3 linked regions of the Minwuia thermotolerans genome follow. The protein of the gene in region 2 interacts with the protein of the main gene of each other region in a pairwise test. Links are inferred from orthologs where the notes say so. Each region holds a gene or a part of one and is shown on either strand. Other genes may lie near its edges.

What was found.
Region 1: the proteins of ssb (region 2) and CWC60_RS16145 interact in binary tests that used the Escherichia coli proteins (3 or more experiments, as listed by UniProt). The link is inferred for Minwuia thermotolerans from one-to-one orthologs.
Region 3: the proteins of ssb (region 2) and CWC60_RS21965 interact in binary tests that used the Escherichia coli proteins (3 or more experiments, as listed by UniProt). The link is inferred for Minwuia thermotolerans from one-to-one orthologs.

What each region holds. Positions count from the first base shown.
Region 1 is NZ_PIGG01000053.1:16,802-22,463, reverse strand. The notes cover bases 1,625-4,623. They hold CWC60_RS16145 (DNA polymerase III subunit chi), read right to left. Parts: upstream 3,348-4,623; coding sequence 2,901-3,347; downstream 1,625-2,900. Other genes in these bases: CWC60_RS16140 (leucyl aminopeptidase), read right to left, coding at 3,344-4,623; CWC60_RS16150 (ParA family protein), read right to left, coding at 1,762-2,787; CWC60_RS16155 (SIR2 family protein), read right to left, coding at 1,625-1,698. Also shown: CWC60_RS16160 (TauD/TfdA dioxygenase family protein), read right to left, coding at 1-787; more of CWC60_RS16155, read right to left, coding at 907-1,624; more of CWC60_RS16140, read right to left, coding at 4,624-4,849; CWC60_RS16135 (LptF/LptG family permease), read left to right, coding at 5,025-5,662. UniProt on the Escherichia coli protein: Part of the beta sliding clamp loading complex, which hydrolyzes ATP to load the beta clamp onto primed DNA to form the DNA replication pre-initiation complex.
Region 2 is NZ_PIGG01000009.1:29,402-34,832, reverse strand. What follows is about bases 2,664-5,431. They hold ssb (single-stranded DNA-binding protein), read right to left. Parts: upstream 4,419-5,431; coding sequence 3,909-4,418; downstream 2,664-3,908. Other genes in these bases: uvrA (excinuclease ABC subunit UvrA), read left to right, coding at 4,656-5,431; CWC60_RS01050 (DUF6691 family protein), read left to right, coding at 3,265-3,855; CWC60_RS01055 (YeeE/YedE thiosulfate transporter family protein), read left to right, coding at 2,701-3,261. In the rest of the region: CWC60_RS01075 (DUF2306 domain-containing protein), read left to right, coding at 1-203; CWC60_RS01070 (class I SAM-dependent methyltransferase), read left to right, coding at 276-971; CWC60_RS01065 (methyltransferase domain-containing protein), read left to right, coding at 968-1,612; CWC60_RS01060 (hypothetical protein), read left to right, coding at 1,609-2,607. UniProt on the Escherichia coli protein: Plays an important role in DNA replication, recombination and repair. Binds to ssDNA and to an array of partner proteins to recruit them to their sites of action during DNA metabolism. Acts as a sliding platform that migrates on DNA via reptation.
Region 3 is NZ_PIGG01000076.1:97,277-101,711, reverse strand. Bases 201-3,210 are described here. They hold CWC60_RS21965 (primosomal protein N'), read right to left. Parts: upstream 2,811-3,210; coding sequence 591-2,810; downstream 201-590. Other genes in these bases: fsa (fructose-6-phosphate aldolase), read left to right, coding at 2,885-3,210; CWC60_RS21970 (F0F1 ATP synthase subunit delta), read right to left, coding at 201-370. In the rest of the region: more of CWC60_RS21970, read right to left, coding at 1-200; more of fsa, read left to right, coding at 3,211-3,559; CWC60_RS21955 (DUF484 family protein), read left to right, coding at 3,563-4,288; CWC60_RS21950 (RidA family protein), read left to right, coding at 4,311-4,435.

The sequences.
Region 1 (5,662 bases), on a different replicon or contig from region 2:
TGTGCTGGACGCAGCGGTTGTCCCACATGGTCAGTGTGCCCGGCGCCCAGCGGACGCGGCAGGTCAGCTCGATGCGGGTCGCGTGCGCGTGCAGGAACTCGAGCAGCGGCCGGCTCTCGCGTTCGCTCATGTTCTCGAAACGGATCGAATAGACGGGATTGACGAACAGCGCCTTGCGGCCCGACTCCGGCACCGTGCGGACCGCCGGATGGGCCAGCTCCGCATGCGCCTCCTCGGTGTTGTGGATCTTCATGGCGCGGTTGAACTTGCCGAACAGCTTGTTGCCGACGCCATAGGGACGCCGGGCCGAATGCATCACGTTCAGTCCTTCCAGCATGGCCTTCATGCCGTCGGAAAGCGTGTCGTAGGCGAGGTACATGCTGGCGAAACAGGTGTCGCCGCCGAAGGGCGGGATCTCCTTGGCGTGCAGGATGGTGGCCCGGGGCGGCGCCTCCTGGAAGCTCCAGTCGGAGTGCCAGTTGCCGCCGAAATTCAGCATGCCGGACTCGCTGGCCTCCTTGAGGACCTCGATGACTTCCGGATGCTCCTTCATGGTGTCGACATAGGGCTCGAAGCCGAACTCGCCGAAGCGGCGCGTAAAGCGTTTCTGATCCTCGATGGACATGTCCTGGTCCCGGAAGACCAGCACCGAATGATCGGTGAAGGCCTGCTCGATCTCCTCGAACACCGGGTCGGGCAGCGGCATTGTGAGATCCGCGCCCTCGATCTCCGCGCCCAGCACGCCGGTCAGCGGCATGACCCGGATATGGTGGTAGATGCTATTCATCGTATTCTAATCCTCCCCTTTGTGGGTTTGTGACAGCCACCAACCTAAACTTATGCCATCCGTACTCAGAAGCGCGATTGAAACAAGTTCGATCCTAAAAATTATCGTGCCCAATTCTATCACGGAATACCGAACCGCGCCCGTTCGGCCTTTACTGCGTCTCTCAATTCTTTTACGGCCTCCGGAAATTCCTGGTGTATACCTTTGGGGTATTCGACGAACGATACATTAAATGTTTCATTCAGGGCTTTTCGAAGAGACGGGTGCTCGAATTTAGACACAAGCGCATAGTGTGGATGATCGGTTCGAGATCTGGCATGAATTCTTTCTAAAATCAACTGAATATCGGGATCATTTATAGAGTATCCAAAAAATAATACAGTATTTACCGTCGAAAGGGCTTCAACAATATCATATATACCTGGATTATTGGCCTTTGCTTTAAAATAGGGCTGCCGGTCCAGTATGATACTGCTCGGATCGGTGATGCACCCATGTAGTTTTAGAATAGTCCGAGATGGAGATCTGAGATCAGCTAAAAAATTGTCATATTTATAAGTTCGAACTTGGTAGGCTATGGCGCCGCCGCTATGGTATTCAAAATTCTTTTCAAGAAATTGATCGTAATTTGTGGTTATGCATACCTTAAAATCTAAATCCAGTAGGTATCTATAAATCTCTGCTTGAGGTGGCGGTGTAAATAGAAATTTATTCTCAAAAATAGCCCGTCTTTCAACCGGCGACAATAGTGAATTTATCAATTCAGCGGCATCAAGAAGCCGGTCTCTACGGATCAGACTTTTGACAAGGGCCACATCTTTCTTTTTATCTACGCGCTCTGCCAGTTCACTTAATAGGTCGGGCCAGTTAGGAAGTGTGGGCAATGCCGATTTTGTGACGCCGGAGCCCACGAATAGAATTGCTCTTCGTTCCGCTATTTCACGGACAAGTGTATTTGGCCAAGAAACGGGCACTTATACCCTCTCTCCGATAGTTTCGGCCAATTCGCCGATAATGTTGCGGTAGCGTGCAGCCTGTCCAAATTGACTTCCAACTAGCCCATCCTTAGATTCGAGCGCAATAATTGGAGCGTTCGCGCTCTGCGCCATCGGAATCAGGCTATATAGATTTGGAACATCACCCAGGTGTGGAGTTGCCATATTGTTCGCGACAAAGCTGCTAAGATAAGTGTCTATCTCTCTGGGTATATCATTCAATATTCTCTCATATGCTTTAGTGGGTCGCCGAACTCCAGCTTTTGCTTTGGCAATGTATTGTTGTAGTGTGAAGCCTATGAAACCCCTCTTTATTGAAATATCTGTCATAATACTATATTTTTCTAAACCTCCAGGATTCAATCTGTCGGACTGTTCAAGACCTACTTCATAATAATCAATCCAACTGCTCATCCAGCGGGAAATATTACGAATACCCAGGACACTAAATGCATCGGCGCCAAGTGGGACAACAAAGTAGTCAGAGCAAAGAAGAACAGATCTATTTAATGCCCCTAATGATGGGCTGACGTCAATAAAAACAATATCGTAATCTTCTTCTAAACCGCGTAAATAAGACCGTAGCCAGTTTGTCACACGGAAGCCGCCGGCCTTTCCGGTAGGCAATTCGGCCCAAGATCCTGATAATTCGTCCTCGAATGTTGAGAAACGGGGATGGCCGGGTAGCAGATCGACACCGAAACGATTGCTGCTTGATCTCAGAGGTCTTATTCGAGAATTTATGTCGGCATCTCCACTTAGAATTGGATCCACAACGTCCAGTATTGTTTTTGATTTAGTTTCTTCTTTGTTATTTTTTTCTGGCCAATATAAATCAATAGTCTTGATATCACCTAGAACAAGTTGAGTAATATTGCATTGCGGATCGCAGTCAATAATAAGAACCCTCTGTTTTTTCTCTAGGGCAAAATATGCAGCGATATTTTCAGTGAGTGTCGTTTTTCCAACGCCACCCTTGTTATTAAAAAATGATATTGATTTCATAGTGTTTCCCACACATTGGCGAATGCGCAATATTCTATAATATCTTTGTCCGCGAAGAAACCCTGTCTGCAATGCTCATGGGTGACGTTCCAGAGTGAGCGGCGGGGATGTTCTTATGTGCCCCGTTCCCAGCCGCGCTCGCCCTGTTTCCAGTAGGTGCAGACGTGGCCCGCCGCACGGGCCGCCTGCCAGCGCGCGCGGGCGGCGGCCACGGCGTCCTCGTCCAGGCCGTTGAACATGTCCAGACAGCGGGCAAAATCCGACTTGTCCGCCACGTCGCGGCCGTCGACCAGGATCAGCACCTCGGCGGCATTGGGGTTCTCCGGCTCGGCGGTGAGCCAGATCGGCTGCCGCCCGGCATCGCCATCGCCGGCCGCGCCGTGGGGCAGGAACGAGGCCTTGTCATAGCTCCACAGATGCGCGTCCAGGCCGCGCACGCGCTCCTCGGAGCCCGCCAGCACCACCGCGCGCATGCCGCGCTCCAGCACCTTTTCCAGCAGCTCGGGCAGGGCCCGTTCCAGCGGCTTGCGGGTCAGGTGATAGAACGCGACTTCCGTCATTTGCTCTCGTAGTGGCGGCGGACCAGTTCGTCGAGGACACGGACGCCGAAGCCTGTGCCGCCCTTGGGCGTCGTCGGCCTGGCGCTGCTGGACCAGGTAACGCCGGCGATGTCGAGATGCGCCCAGGGCACATCGTTGACGAAGCGCTGCAGGAACTGCGCGGCGGTGATGGAACCCGCGCCGCGGGCGTTTCCGATATTGCGCATGTCGGCAATGTCGGACTTCAGCTTCTTGTCGTAGTTCTTGTGCAACGGGAAGCGCCAGAGCTTCTCGTCGACGGCCTCGCCGGCTTCCATCAGCCGCGTGGCCAGCCGGTCGTTGTTGGAGAACAGGCCGGCGTACTCGTCGCCGAGCGAGATGATGACGGCCCCGGTCAGCGTGGCGAGGTTGATCATGAACTCGGGCTTGAAGCGGTCCTGCGTGTACCAGAGGGCGTCACAGAGCACGAGGCGGCCTTCGGCGTCGGTGTTCAGCACCTCGATCGTCTGGCCCGACATGGAGGTGACCACGTCGCCGGGGCGCTGCGCGTTGCCGTCCGGCATGTTCTCGACCAGGCCGACCACGCCGATGACGTTGGCCTTGGCCTGACGTCCGGCGAGCGCCGCCATGGCGCCGATGACGGCGGCGGAGCCGCCCATGTCCCACTTCATGTCCTCCATGCCGGCGGCCGGCTTGATGGAGATGCCGCCGGTGTCGAAGGTGACGCCCTTGCCGACGAAGGCGATCGGCTTGTCGTTCTTCGCCCCGCCGTTCCACTGCATGACGACCAGCCGGCTTTCCTTCTCGGAGCCCTGGCCGACGCCGACCAGCGCGCCCATGCCGAGCTTCTTCATCTGCGCCTCGCCCAGCACCTCAACCTTGACGCCCAGCTTGGTGAGTTCCTGGCAGCGGTCGGCAAGGGTGGCGGGATAGAGGATGTTGGCAGGCTCGCTGACCAGATCGCGGGTCAGGAAGACGCCGTCGACGACCTTGTCCAGTGCGGCGAAAGCGTCGCGCGCTGCGGCTGCGCCGCGGGCGCCGATGGCGAGCTGCTCCAGGGAGGGCTTGTCCTCGTCCTTCAGCTTCGTGTGGTAGTGGTCGAAGCGGTAGCTGGCCAGCCGCGCGCCCATCGCGATATGCGCCTGGGCCGCACCCTTGGTGAGTTTCGACTTCGCGGCCAGATCCTCGGCGTCAATGATCACCTTGGCCTGCTTCGCGCCGCAGTTGGCGACCGCCTTGAAGGCGCGGCCGCCGATCAGTTCCAGATCATGGGAAGACAGGGACTTGGTCTCGCCGAGGCCCAGCAGGACGATCAGGTCCAGCCTGGTGCCACGCGGCGCGGCGATGGTCTGGCTCTGCCCGCTTGCGCCGGTGAAGCGGCTGGCGCGCAGCACCTGTCGGATGGCGCCTTCGGTCTTCTCGTCCAGGGCCTTGGCGGCAGGCGTCAGTTTGCCGTCCTTCGCGACGCCGACGACGACGACGCCGCGGCCCGGAATGCTTGCGCCGGAAATCGAGATATCCATCTGTCTCATCCCATTGAAAAACTGTCGGACAGATATATCGCAAGCTTTGCCGGGCCGTGTAAATGGGGCGCTTTGCGTCCGCCAGGGCCTGCGACGGCGCAGGTGGCCCGGATGCACGCGGCAAGGCATCCCAAGCGGGTTTCACAGGCCGCTGAGGTCGCTATACTCCGCCGCCATGCGTCATCTGACCGGCTACATGATTCGCGCCGCCGCGGGCCCTACGGCCTTCGTGACGATGGTGCTGACCGGGATCATCTGGATCCTTCAGGCGCTGCGTTTCGTCGACGAGATCATCAACTATGACATGTCGATGGGCGCGTTCTTCTACATCTCGTTCTTGCTGCTGCCGCAGCTTCTGCCTGTGACGCTCCCGATCGGCCTGTTCTGCGGGATGCTCTACGCCTACTGGCGGATGTCGTCGGACAGCGAACTCGTGGTGATGCGCGCCGCCGGTCTCAGCCGCATGGCGCTGGCCGGGCCCGGCCTGCTGCTGGCCGGATTCTGCGCGGTTTTCGTCGCCTCGATGACGTTCTACTTCATGCCGATGGCGAACTCGACCATGCGCGACACCCGGTTCGCGTGGAAGTACATCTACTCCACCGTGGTGCTGCGCGAGGGCGCGTTCACGCCGCTCAAGACCCGTCTGACGGTCTATGTCGCCGAACGGCGGTCCGGCGGCGAGCTCCACGGCCTGCTGATTCACGACGAGCGCGAGCCGGGCAAGTCGGTGACCATGATGGCGGAGCAGGGAACGCTGATCCGCGCCGAGGAAGGCCCGAAGATTCTGCTGCTCAACGGCAATCGCCAGGAGAA
Region 2 (5,431 bases):
ATCTGGCCGGCCACGGCTATTCGATGATCATGCTCTATGGCGGACTGGTCACCGCCGGCTTCTTCGCCGCCCAGCGCCATGGCCTCGACCTGCCCGCGACCGCCCTCGTGACGCTGGTCGCCGGCTTCTGGATCGTCTGGATCGCGTTCGCAGAGATGCTGCGCCGGCGGCTTGCGCGGCGGACGGCGGATTTGCGATCCTGAACCTAAGGCAATCATGGCCGGACACGACAGCCGATGAGCGGCAAGGATCCGAACGAAGTGGATGAAACGAACGTGAGGACCGCCGCCCGCCGTGGGCCGCCGCCGCCGACCGAGCCGGCCTGCCCGGTCTGCCTGTCCGCGCGGACCGCGGTCCTGCTGGCAGTGGACGGGCGCGACTACTGGCGATGCCGCGATTGCGAGGCCCGCTTTCTCGATCCGGCTCAGCTGCCGGCGCGCGCGGCCGAGCGGGCCTATTACACAGGGCACCAGAACGACGTTGGCGATCCGGGCTACCGGCGTTTTCTCTCGAAGCTGGCGCTGCCGCTGCTCGCCCGTCTGGAGTCCCCGTCGGCCGGACTCGACTATGGCTGCGGGCCGGGCCCGGCTCTCGCCGCGATGTTCCGCGAGGCCGGTCACGAAGTGGCGCTCTACGATCCCTTCTTCGCGCCCGATCCGACAGTGCTTGAAGACGTCTACGATTTCGTCGTCTGCAGCGAGACGGCGGAGCATTTTCACCGGCCGGCGGAAGAGTTCCGCCGGCTGCGCCGGCTCGTACGGCCCGGGGGCTGGCTCGGCATCATGACGTGTTTCCAGACGGACGACGCGCGCTTCGCCGCCTGGCACTACCGCCGGGATCCGACCCATGTCGTGTTCTACCGCGAATCGACCTTCCGCCATCTCGCCGGCAGCTGGGGCTGGTCCTTCCGCACGCCCGTCAAGGATGTCGTCCTGATGCAGCGGCCCGGACCGGGGAATGACGGCGAATGACCACCTTGCTGCATACGCAACGGCTGGATTCGGTCTGCGCCGCCATCGACGAGAGCGGGCCCGCCAGCCTCGTCGATCTGGGCTGCGGCGACGGCGATCTCCTCGTGCGACTGGCGCGGAATTCCGGCATCGGACGGCTGGTCGGGATGGATCTGTGTCCCCGGGCGCTGGACCGTCTGAGGGAGAGACTGAAGACCGAGGCGGACGGGGCCGGGCGGATCGAAGTCCGTATGGGTTCGATGCTGGAACCCCAGACGGACCTGCGGGGGTTCGACTGCGCGGTGCTGCTGGAGACCATCGAGCATATCGAGCCGGAACGGCTGTCGAAGCTGGAGCGCTCAGTGTTCCACGACCTGCGCCCGAAGACTGTCATCGTGACGACGCCGAACGTCGAGTACAACGTCATCCTCGGCGTGCCGGCCCACCGCTTCCGCCATCCCGGCCACCGCTTCGAATGGCCTCGGGCCAGGTTTCGGAAATGGGGCGCCAGAGTCGCCGGAAGCGCCGGCTACAAGGTCGAATTCCGCGATATCGGAGGCGTCCATCCCGAGTTGGGGGGCGCCAGCCAGATGGCGGTTTTCCGGTCGGACGCGCATGATGCGTTGGCGCGGCGGAATCCCGGCGGTAGCTTGGACGCATGAATGCCATCGACCCGATTCAGGCGGCGCGCTGGGACGCGGCGCGCGAACTGCACCACCGCTACTTCATCGGCCTGATCCTCTTCGTCCTGCAGAAGCACGGTACGGATGCCGCGGCCGGGATGATGCAGCGCACCTTCGAGCGCCAGCGGGGGCAGAAGTTCCTGCAATCCATCGAGAAACTCGGCCTTGCCGGCCTGCCGCCGGCCGAGACGGCGGCGAAGTTCCTCTATCTCGCCAACAAGCTGGGCGGCGTGCTGGTCGAATGCGCCGTCGAGAGCCCGGAAAAGGCCTGGATCCGCTATCCGACGCCGCGCTGGATGTACGACGGCACGGCGATCTGCGCCATTCCGCCCGAAGTCTCGACCGCGCCCATGCGCGGCTTCCACAGCCAGATCGGCGCCACCCTCGGCGTCGAGAGTCTCGGCTATGTCTGCGTCGGGCAAACGGCGGAGGGCCACCCGGGCCTGGAAGGGTTCTTCATCGACCGGGGCCGGCCGCTGGCGCCCCATGAACGTCTCAGTTTCGAGCCGGACCACCCCCGGCCCGACTACGACCCGGCGCAATTCCCGACGGTCGACTGGCCGGAAGACCGGCTGCTGAAGGTGAAACGCAACTACGCCGTCACCTATCTGACCAACGCCCTGCCGGCGCTGATCGAGGTGCTCGGCGCGCGCGACGCCGGGGAGGCGGGCCACGGCGCCGGGGTCCGGATCGGCCTGCACTACTATGGCAGGCTGCGCGACATCATGGGCGAGCCCGGCGACTTCGGCGATTTCCTGCTGGCCCTGCTGTCCGGGATGGACGAGGCGGCCGGGCGCAAGGACGCCCATACGGTCGCGCAGACCGGCTGGCGCACCATGCGCGGCCGGGAGGACCAGTTCGATCCCCTGCTGCGCGCCTGGTCGGGACTGATCGAGGGCTGTCTTCTGGTCCACGACCGCACGCGGCGCTTCCGCGTCGAACGCGACGGCGAACGGATCGTCTGGCGGTTCTGATCCGCGGCGCCGCGCCACTTGACCCAGATCAAGCCTGCGGCGGCCGTCCCGTGATCTATTGTCCATCTGAACCCTGTAAAATGGAGGTGGGCGATGATCCTCTCGCCACGCAATGGCGGCATCCTGCTGGGTGTCGTCTTCTTCGCCGCGGTCCTGCTGGTGAAGCCCATCGGCGTCTCGACCCAGTTCGTGATCCTGGACGGCATGATCTGGGACCTGTTCGCGCCTGAAGTCGTCGTCGTCGACGAGACGGCGAAGAGCGGCTACGCCAGCCCCAACGCCTATCTCGACAAGAGCGGCGGGAGCTATGCGAAGAACGTCGCCAATCCGCTGAACTACAGCTTCGTCTTCGTCATCGCGATGATGGCCGGCGCCCTCGTCTCGGCGCTGCTTCGCGGCGGCGTCGGGCGGGAAGAGCGTACGATGCCGGCAGTCTGGCGCGCCAATTTCGGCGACTCTCCGGCGAAGCGCTACGCCGCGGTCTTCGTCGCCGGATTCATCGTGCTCTTCGGCGCCCGCCTGGCCGGCGGCTGCACATCCGGCCACATGATGAGCGGCATGATGCAGACTGCCCTCTCCGGCTACGTCTTTGCCGCCGGCGCCTTTCTCGCCGCGATCCCCGTCGCCCTCATCCTGTTCCGCAAGGAGGCCTGAGCCATGACCGAGATGCTTCTCGCCATCGTCCTCGGCGCGGCGTTCGGCGCCACGCTGGACCGGATCGGGGCCACCAACCCCGGTTACATCATCCGCATGCTGAACCTGACCGAAACGCACCTGATGAAGACCATCTTCACCGGCATCGGCGTCGCATCGGTGCTGCTGTTCGGCGGCTTGCTGCTCGGCGTGGTCGATCCGGGCCACCTGTCGGTGAAGTCGGCCTATGCCGGCGTCTTCATCGGCGGCCTGCTGCTCGGCGCGGGCTTCGCGGTCGCCGGCTACTGCCCCGGGACGGGGCTGACCGCGCTGGCCACAGGCCGCAAGGATGCGCTGTTCTTCGCCATTGGCGGCCTGTGCGGCGCGGCGGCCTACATGGTGAGCTACGAAGACTTCGCCGGCAGCGCGATGCTGGCGGACATCGCCGGCGGCAAGACGACCCTGGGTCTGATCGAGGGCGCCGGCTACCCGGCTCTGTTCGAGAGCCTGAGCGGCGAAATCCTCGGCATCGCCGTTGGCGTCGTCTTCATCGCCATCGGTCTGCTGCTGCCGCACCGCCTGACCGGCAAGCCAAGGTCGATCGCGGCCGAATAGCAGAACGGCAACCGGGGCCGGACACCGCAGTCCGGCCCCTTTCCGTGCCGTCCCTAGAACGGAATTTCGTCGTCCAGGTCACTGCCGCCGCCATAGTCGTCGCGGCCACCGCCGCCGCTACCGCCGCCGGAGCCGCCGCTGCGGCCGCCGCCGTAGCCGCCGCCGCCATCGCCATAGCCGCCGTCATCGCCGCCACCGCTGCCGCCACCGGCGCCGCGGCTGTCGAGCATCTGCAACTCGCCCCGGAAGCGGTTGAGCACGACCTCGGTCGAGTAACGGTCCTGGCCCGACTGGTCCTGCCATTTCCGGGTCTGCAGCTGGCCCTCGATATAGACCTTGGAGCCCTTCTTCAGATACTGCTCGGCGACGCGGGCGAGGTTCTCGTTGAAGATCACCACCCGGTGCCATTCGGTGCGCTCGCGCCGTTCGCCGGAGTTCCTGTCACGCCACTGCTCGGACGTGGCGAGGCGCAGGTTCACCACCGGATTGCCGTCGTTCATGCGGCGCACTTCCGGGTCGGCGCCCAGATTGCCCACCAGAATGACCTTGTTCACCCCTGCCATGTTCAGCCCTCCGCGCCGGAATCGATTCTGCCCCGAGTCTTAGCCCCTCGCGGCGGCGGACGCCACCGGCTTGCGACGGCCCGCCGGGGGGCGGCTGATCGGCGCACGCCACCGGGGAACGGTCCAAAACCGGCTCCGCGCCCTATATTGTCATGAGACGCGCCGAAGGTCTGGTCCGGCCCGGCGAGGCGCGATAGGTTTTCCATTCGTTCCGCTTTCTCCGGCAGATGGTGTTTCATGCAGAAGGTCATCAGTGTCCGCGGCGCCCGCGAGCACAATCTGAAGGGCATTGACGTCGACATTCCCCGCGACCGGCTGGTGGTGATCACCGGGCTGTCGGGTTCGGGCAAGTCGTCGCTGGCCTTCGACACCATCTACGCCGAAGGGCAGCGCCGCTATGTCGAGAGCCTTTCGGCCTATGCGCGCCAGTTCCTGGAACTGATGCAGAAGCCGGACGTCGACCACATCGAGGGGCTGAGCCCGGCCATCTCCATAGAGCAGAAAACGACGTCGAAGAATCCGCGCTCCACCGTCGGCACGGTGACCGAGATCCATGACTACATGCGCCTGCTCTGGGCCCGGATCGGCATCCCCTACTCGCCCGCGACCGGCGAGCCGATCGAGAGCCAGACGGTCAGCCAGATGGTCGACCGGGTGATGGCCATGGAGGAAGGCACGCGGCTCTACCTGCTGGCGCCCATGGTGCGCGGCCGCAAGGGCGAGTACCGCAAGGAGTTCAGGGATCTCAGGAAGGGCGGCTTCCAGCGCGTCAAGGTCGACGGCGAGCTCTACGACATCGAGGACGTGCCGGCGCTCGACAAGAAGCTCAAGCACGACATCGAGGTGGTGGTCGACCGCATCGTCGTCCGCGACGACATCGCCACCCGCCTCGCCGACAGCTTCGAGACCGCGCTGGCCCTGGCCGAGGGCATCGCCATTGCCGAGAACGCCGACGGCGGCGAGCGGACCGTCTTCTCGGCCAAGTTCGCCTGCCCGGTCTCCGGCTTCACCAT
Region 3 (4,435 bases), on a different replicon or contig from region 2:
GCGGCCGGGCCGAGGTGACCGAGGCCGAAACCTCGCCCCGATGCTGGGCCAGAAGCTCGTTGTAGGCGCGGATCATTCCCGGCAGTGCGAACAGCCGCCGGTTCTGCGCCACCACGCCGACGAAGTTCTTGACCGTCCGGCCGACGCCGGCGGCCTCGAGAACGGCGTCCATCGCGCTGGCCTGATCCTGACGGCTGATGACGGGCGATCGCACCACTTTCACCAGATCCGCGCTCTCTTCGAGAAGGCTCGAGATCGTCTGCAGGTCGCGCTGTACGTCGTCCAGCGCATTCTGTTCTTCCGCGAGATCGAACAGAGCCGTCGCGTATCGTCCGGCGATGCCGGCTGTAATCGATTTATCGGCAGCCAAGAAATCCGTCCCCGAAGGTGAGTGCCCTGCCCGACGTTCTCTAGCGTCTTCGCTTCGGGAACAGCCGGGCCTCCAACGCTCAGACAAAGCGGTCACAGCGCGGTGCCCCCTGCATCGCGTGCAACCCGGCGGCTTCTAGCATGCGCTCTTTCAGAACGGCAATCCCCCCCATTGCGGCATTGTGTCCATTGCGCCGCCGGGGGCCGCCAGGTCCCGGAAATCAAAGGAAACTGTGGGGGTCCACGTCGATGACGAGACGCGCGGCGGCGGGCAGCTTCACGTCCTTCAGCCACTGGCGGACATAGGGCTGCAGGGCCCGGCCGGAACGGCTGGAGACGAGGAACCGGAAACGATGGCGGCCGCGCACCACCGCGATCGGCGCCGGCGCGGGACCCAGCACGCGGATGTCGCTGTCGCCCGCCCCCGGCACTGCGCGGGCCAGCATGGCCGCCAGCTCGCGCGCCTGGGCATGCTCCGGCGCCGAGAGCACCAGGGCCACCAGCCGGCCGAAGGGCGGCATCCCCGCCGCACGGCGCGAATCGAGTTCGCGCTCGACGAAGGCGTCCGTGTCGTGGCGCGCCAGCGCCTGAAGGACCGGCGATTCGCTCTGGTGGGTCTGCACCAGCACCCGCCCCGGCTTCTCCGCGCGCCCGGCGCGGCCCGCCACCTGGTGAAGAAGCTGATGCGTGCGCTCGGCCGCGCGCAGATCGCCGCCCTCCAGGCCGAGATCGGCGTCGACCACGCCGACGGTGGTCAGCCCCGGGAAATTGTGGCCCTTGGCGACGATCTGGGTGCCGATCATCAGGTCGACCTCACCGCGGTTCATCGCCTCGATCAGCTTTTCGGCCTGTTCGGGCCCGCGCACCAGATCCGAGGTCATCAGCGCCAGCCGCGCCTCCGGAAACAGCGCCGCCGCCTCCTCGGCCAGACGTTCCACGCCCGGCCCGCAGGCCTTCAGCCGGTCCTCCGCGCCACAGGACGGGCATTCCTTCGGCTTGCGGGTTTCGTAGCCGCAGTGATGGCACTGCAACCGGCCGAGATAGCGGTGCTCGACCAGCCAGGCGGTGCAGTGCGGGCACTGCAGGCGGAAGCCGCAGGCGTCGCAGAGCGTCAGCGGCGCGTAGCCCCGGCGGTTCAGGAACAGCAGCGCCTGCTCGCCCGCTTCCAGCGATTCGCGGACCGCCTGCTCGAGCGGGGGCGAGATCCAGCGCCCGGGCGGCGGCCGCGCCTCGCGCAGATCGACCAGCGTGATCGCCGGCAGTTCGGCGACGCCGTAGCGCTGCGGCAGGCGAACATGGGCGTAGCGTCCGTCGCGGACGTTCTTCACCGTCTCCAGCGAAGGCGTGGCGGAGACCAGCACCGCAGGCCGTTCCAGGATGGAGGCCCTGAGCACCGCCATGTCGCGGGCGTGATAGTGCAGCCCGTCTTCCTGCTTGTAGGAAGTGTCGTGCTCCTCGTCGACGACGATCAGGCCGAGATCGGGAAAGGGCAGATAGAGCGCCGAGCGCGCACCGACGGCGATCCGGGCCTCGCCGGTGACGATGCGGCGGTAGGCCAGCCGCCGGTCCCGGTCGCTGAGGCCCGAATGCCACTGCACGGGCGCCGCGCCGAAGCGTTCGGCGAAGCGGCCGACGATCTGCTGGGTCAGCGCGATCTCCGGCAACAGGACCAGGACCTGATGGCCCGCCGCCAGGGCCTCCGCCACGGCCTCGCAATAGACCTCGGTCTTGCCGGCGCCGGTCACGCCTTCCAGCAGGGTGACCGAGAAGCCCTGCCCCACCGCCCGGCGCAGCGCGTCCGCCGCCTGCTTCTGGTCGGGGTTGAGTTCGGGCCGCCGCGCCGCCGGATCGGGCTGCGCCAGCGGCGGGTCCGCCGCGCGCTCGAAGGCCTCCAGCGCGCCCTGTTCGGCCAGTCCCTTGACCACCGAGGGGCCGACGCCGGCGATCTCGGCCAGATCCTTCGCCGTCATGGGCGGCGCGCCGCTGGCGGCCTCCAGCACGCGCTCGCGGGCCGGGGTCATGCGCTTCGGCGTCTCGCCGGTGGCGCGGTAGACGGTGACCGGCCGGGGCGGCCGGGCATGGCCCAGCCGGCGGGTGACCATCGACAGCACGTCGCCCAGCGGCCGGATGTAATAGCGCGCGGTGACCGTGAGAAAGCGGCGGAAGGCATCGTCCAGGGCGGGCAGCCCGTCCAGGATCTCCAGCACCGGCTTCAGCTTCGCCGCGGCCACCGGCGCAGCGTCGCCGCCCTCCGGTTCGTCCCAGACGACGCCGGTCACCTCGCGCGGACCGAGGGGGACGCGCACCACCGCGCCGGGCGGCGGAACCCGGTCCCCCGGGGCCAGATAGTCATAGGGCTCCCCGAACGGCAGCGGCAGCAAGACCTTGACGCGGGCCGGGCCGGACGCAACAAGTCGGGGGGAGGAACCGGGGTCGGACATGCCGGCCAGTCTATGGCGGCCGGTTCGCGCAGCAAGCCGCGCAGGCCCCCGCCAGCAAACGCAATGGGTTAAGCATGAAGTTCTTTGTCGACAGCGCGGACGTGGCGGCGATTCGCGAGCTCAACGCGACCGGGCTGGTGGATGGCGTGACCACCAATCCGTCGCTGATCGCCAAGTCCGGTGCACGCATCCTGGACGTGGTGGCGGAGATCGCCGGTCTGATCGACGGCCCCGTCTCCGCCGAGGTCACCGCGACCGATCACGACACCATGCTGAAGGAAGGCCGGAAACTGGCGAAGATCGCGCCCAATATCGCCGTCAAGGTGCCGCTGACCATGGACGGGCTGAAGACCTGCAAGGCGCTGAGCGACGACGGCGTGATGGTCAACGTGACGCTGTGCTTCAGCGCCAACCAGGCGCTGCTGGCCGCCAAGGCGGGCGCGAGCTTCATCTCGCCCTTCGTCGGCCGGCTGGACGATATCGGCCAGGATGGCATGGAGCTGATCTCCGACATCGTCGAGATCTACGAGAACTACGCCTTCGAGACCGAGGTGCTGGTGGCCTCGATCCGCCATCCCATGCACCTGCTGCAGGCGGCCAAGATCGGCGCCGACGTCGCCACCCTGCCGCCGGACGTGCTGCACCGCCTGGCGGACCACCCGCTGACCGACAAGGGCCTGAAGGCCTTCCTCGACGACTGGGCGAAGACCGGCCAGTCGATCCTGGACGCCGACACGGCCGAGGTCTGAACGGTGGCCGCCCGGCGCCCCGGAAAGAACCCGCCAGACGGCCCGACCGAGGACGAGGTCGCCGACTTCCTGGCCCGCCATCCCGACTTCCTGAACCGCCGGCCGGAGTTGCTGCGCCGGCTGGCGCCGCCGTCCCGCTTCGAAGAGGCCCCGGGCGACGGCGCGGAGATCGTCGACATGCAGGGCTTCATGGTGACGCGCCTGCAGCAGGATCTGGCCCGCACCCGCGACAGCCATGACGAACTGATCCAGTCCGCGCGCTCCAACCTGTCCAGCCAGGCCCTGATCCACCAGGCGGTGCTGGCCCTGCTCGACGCCCGCGACTTCGAGGAACTGATCCACACCGTCACCCACGACCTGCCGCTGCTGCTCGACGTGGACGCGTCTTCGCTCTGCATCGAATCGGACGGCACGCCGGCTTCGCGGACCCAGGGCGTCTACGTCCTGCCCGTGGGCGCCGTCGACCAGGCGCTGGGGCCGGAGCGCCGCGTGCTGCTGCGCGAGCGGGCCGAGGACACGGAACGGATGTTCGGCCCGGCGGCGGCGCTGGTCCGCTCCGACGCGCTGGTCCGGCTGACGCCGAACAGCCACGCCCCGGTGGCGCTGCTGGCGCTGGGCAGCCGGGAGGGGGGCCGCTTCCACCCCGGCCAGGGCACCGAACTGCTCGCCTTCATGGCCGAAGTGCTGGAAAGATGCCTGCGCAAATGGTTGAATCTTCCCGCGGCCTGAACCGCTGGCGAGGGAGTACGCAATGAAACCCGAAATGATCGTGCCCGACGGACAGGGCTGGGCGCCGAAGCACTTCCACATGGCGCCTGCGACGCGCGCGAAGGGCATGATCTGGATGTCCGGCGTGGTCGCCAACCAGAGCGAGGC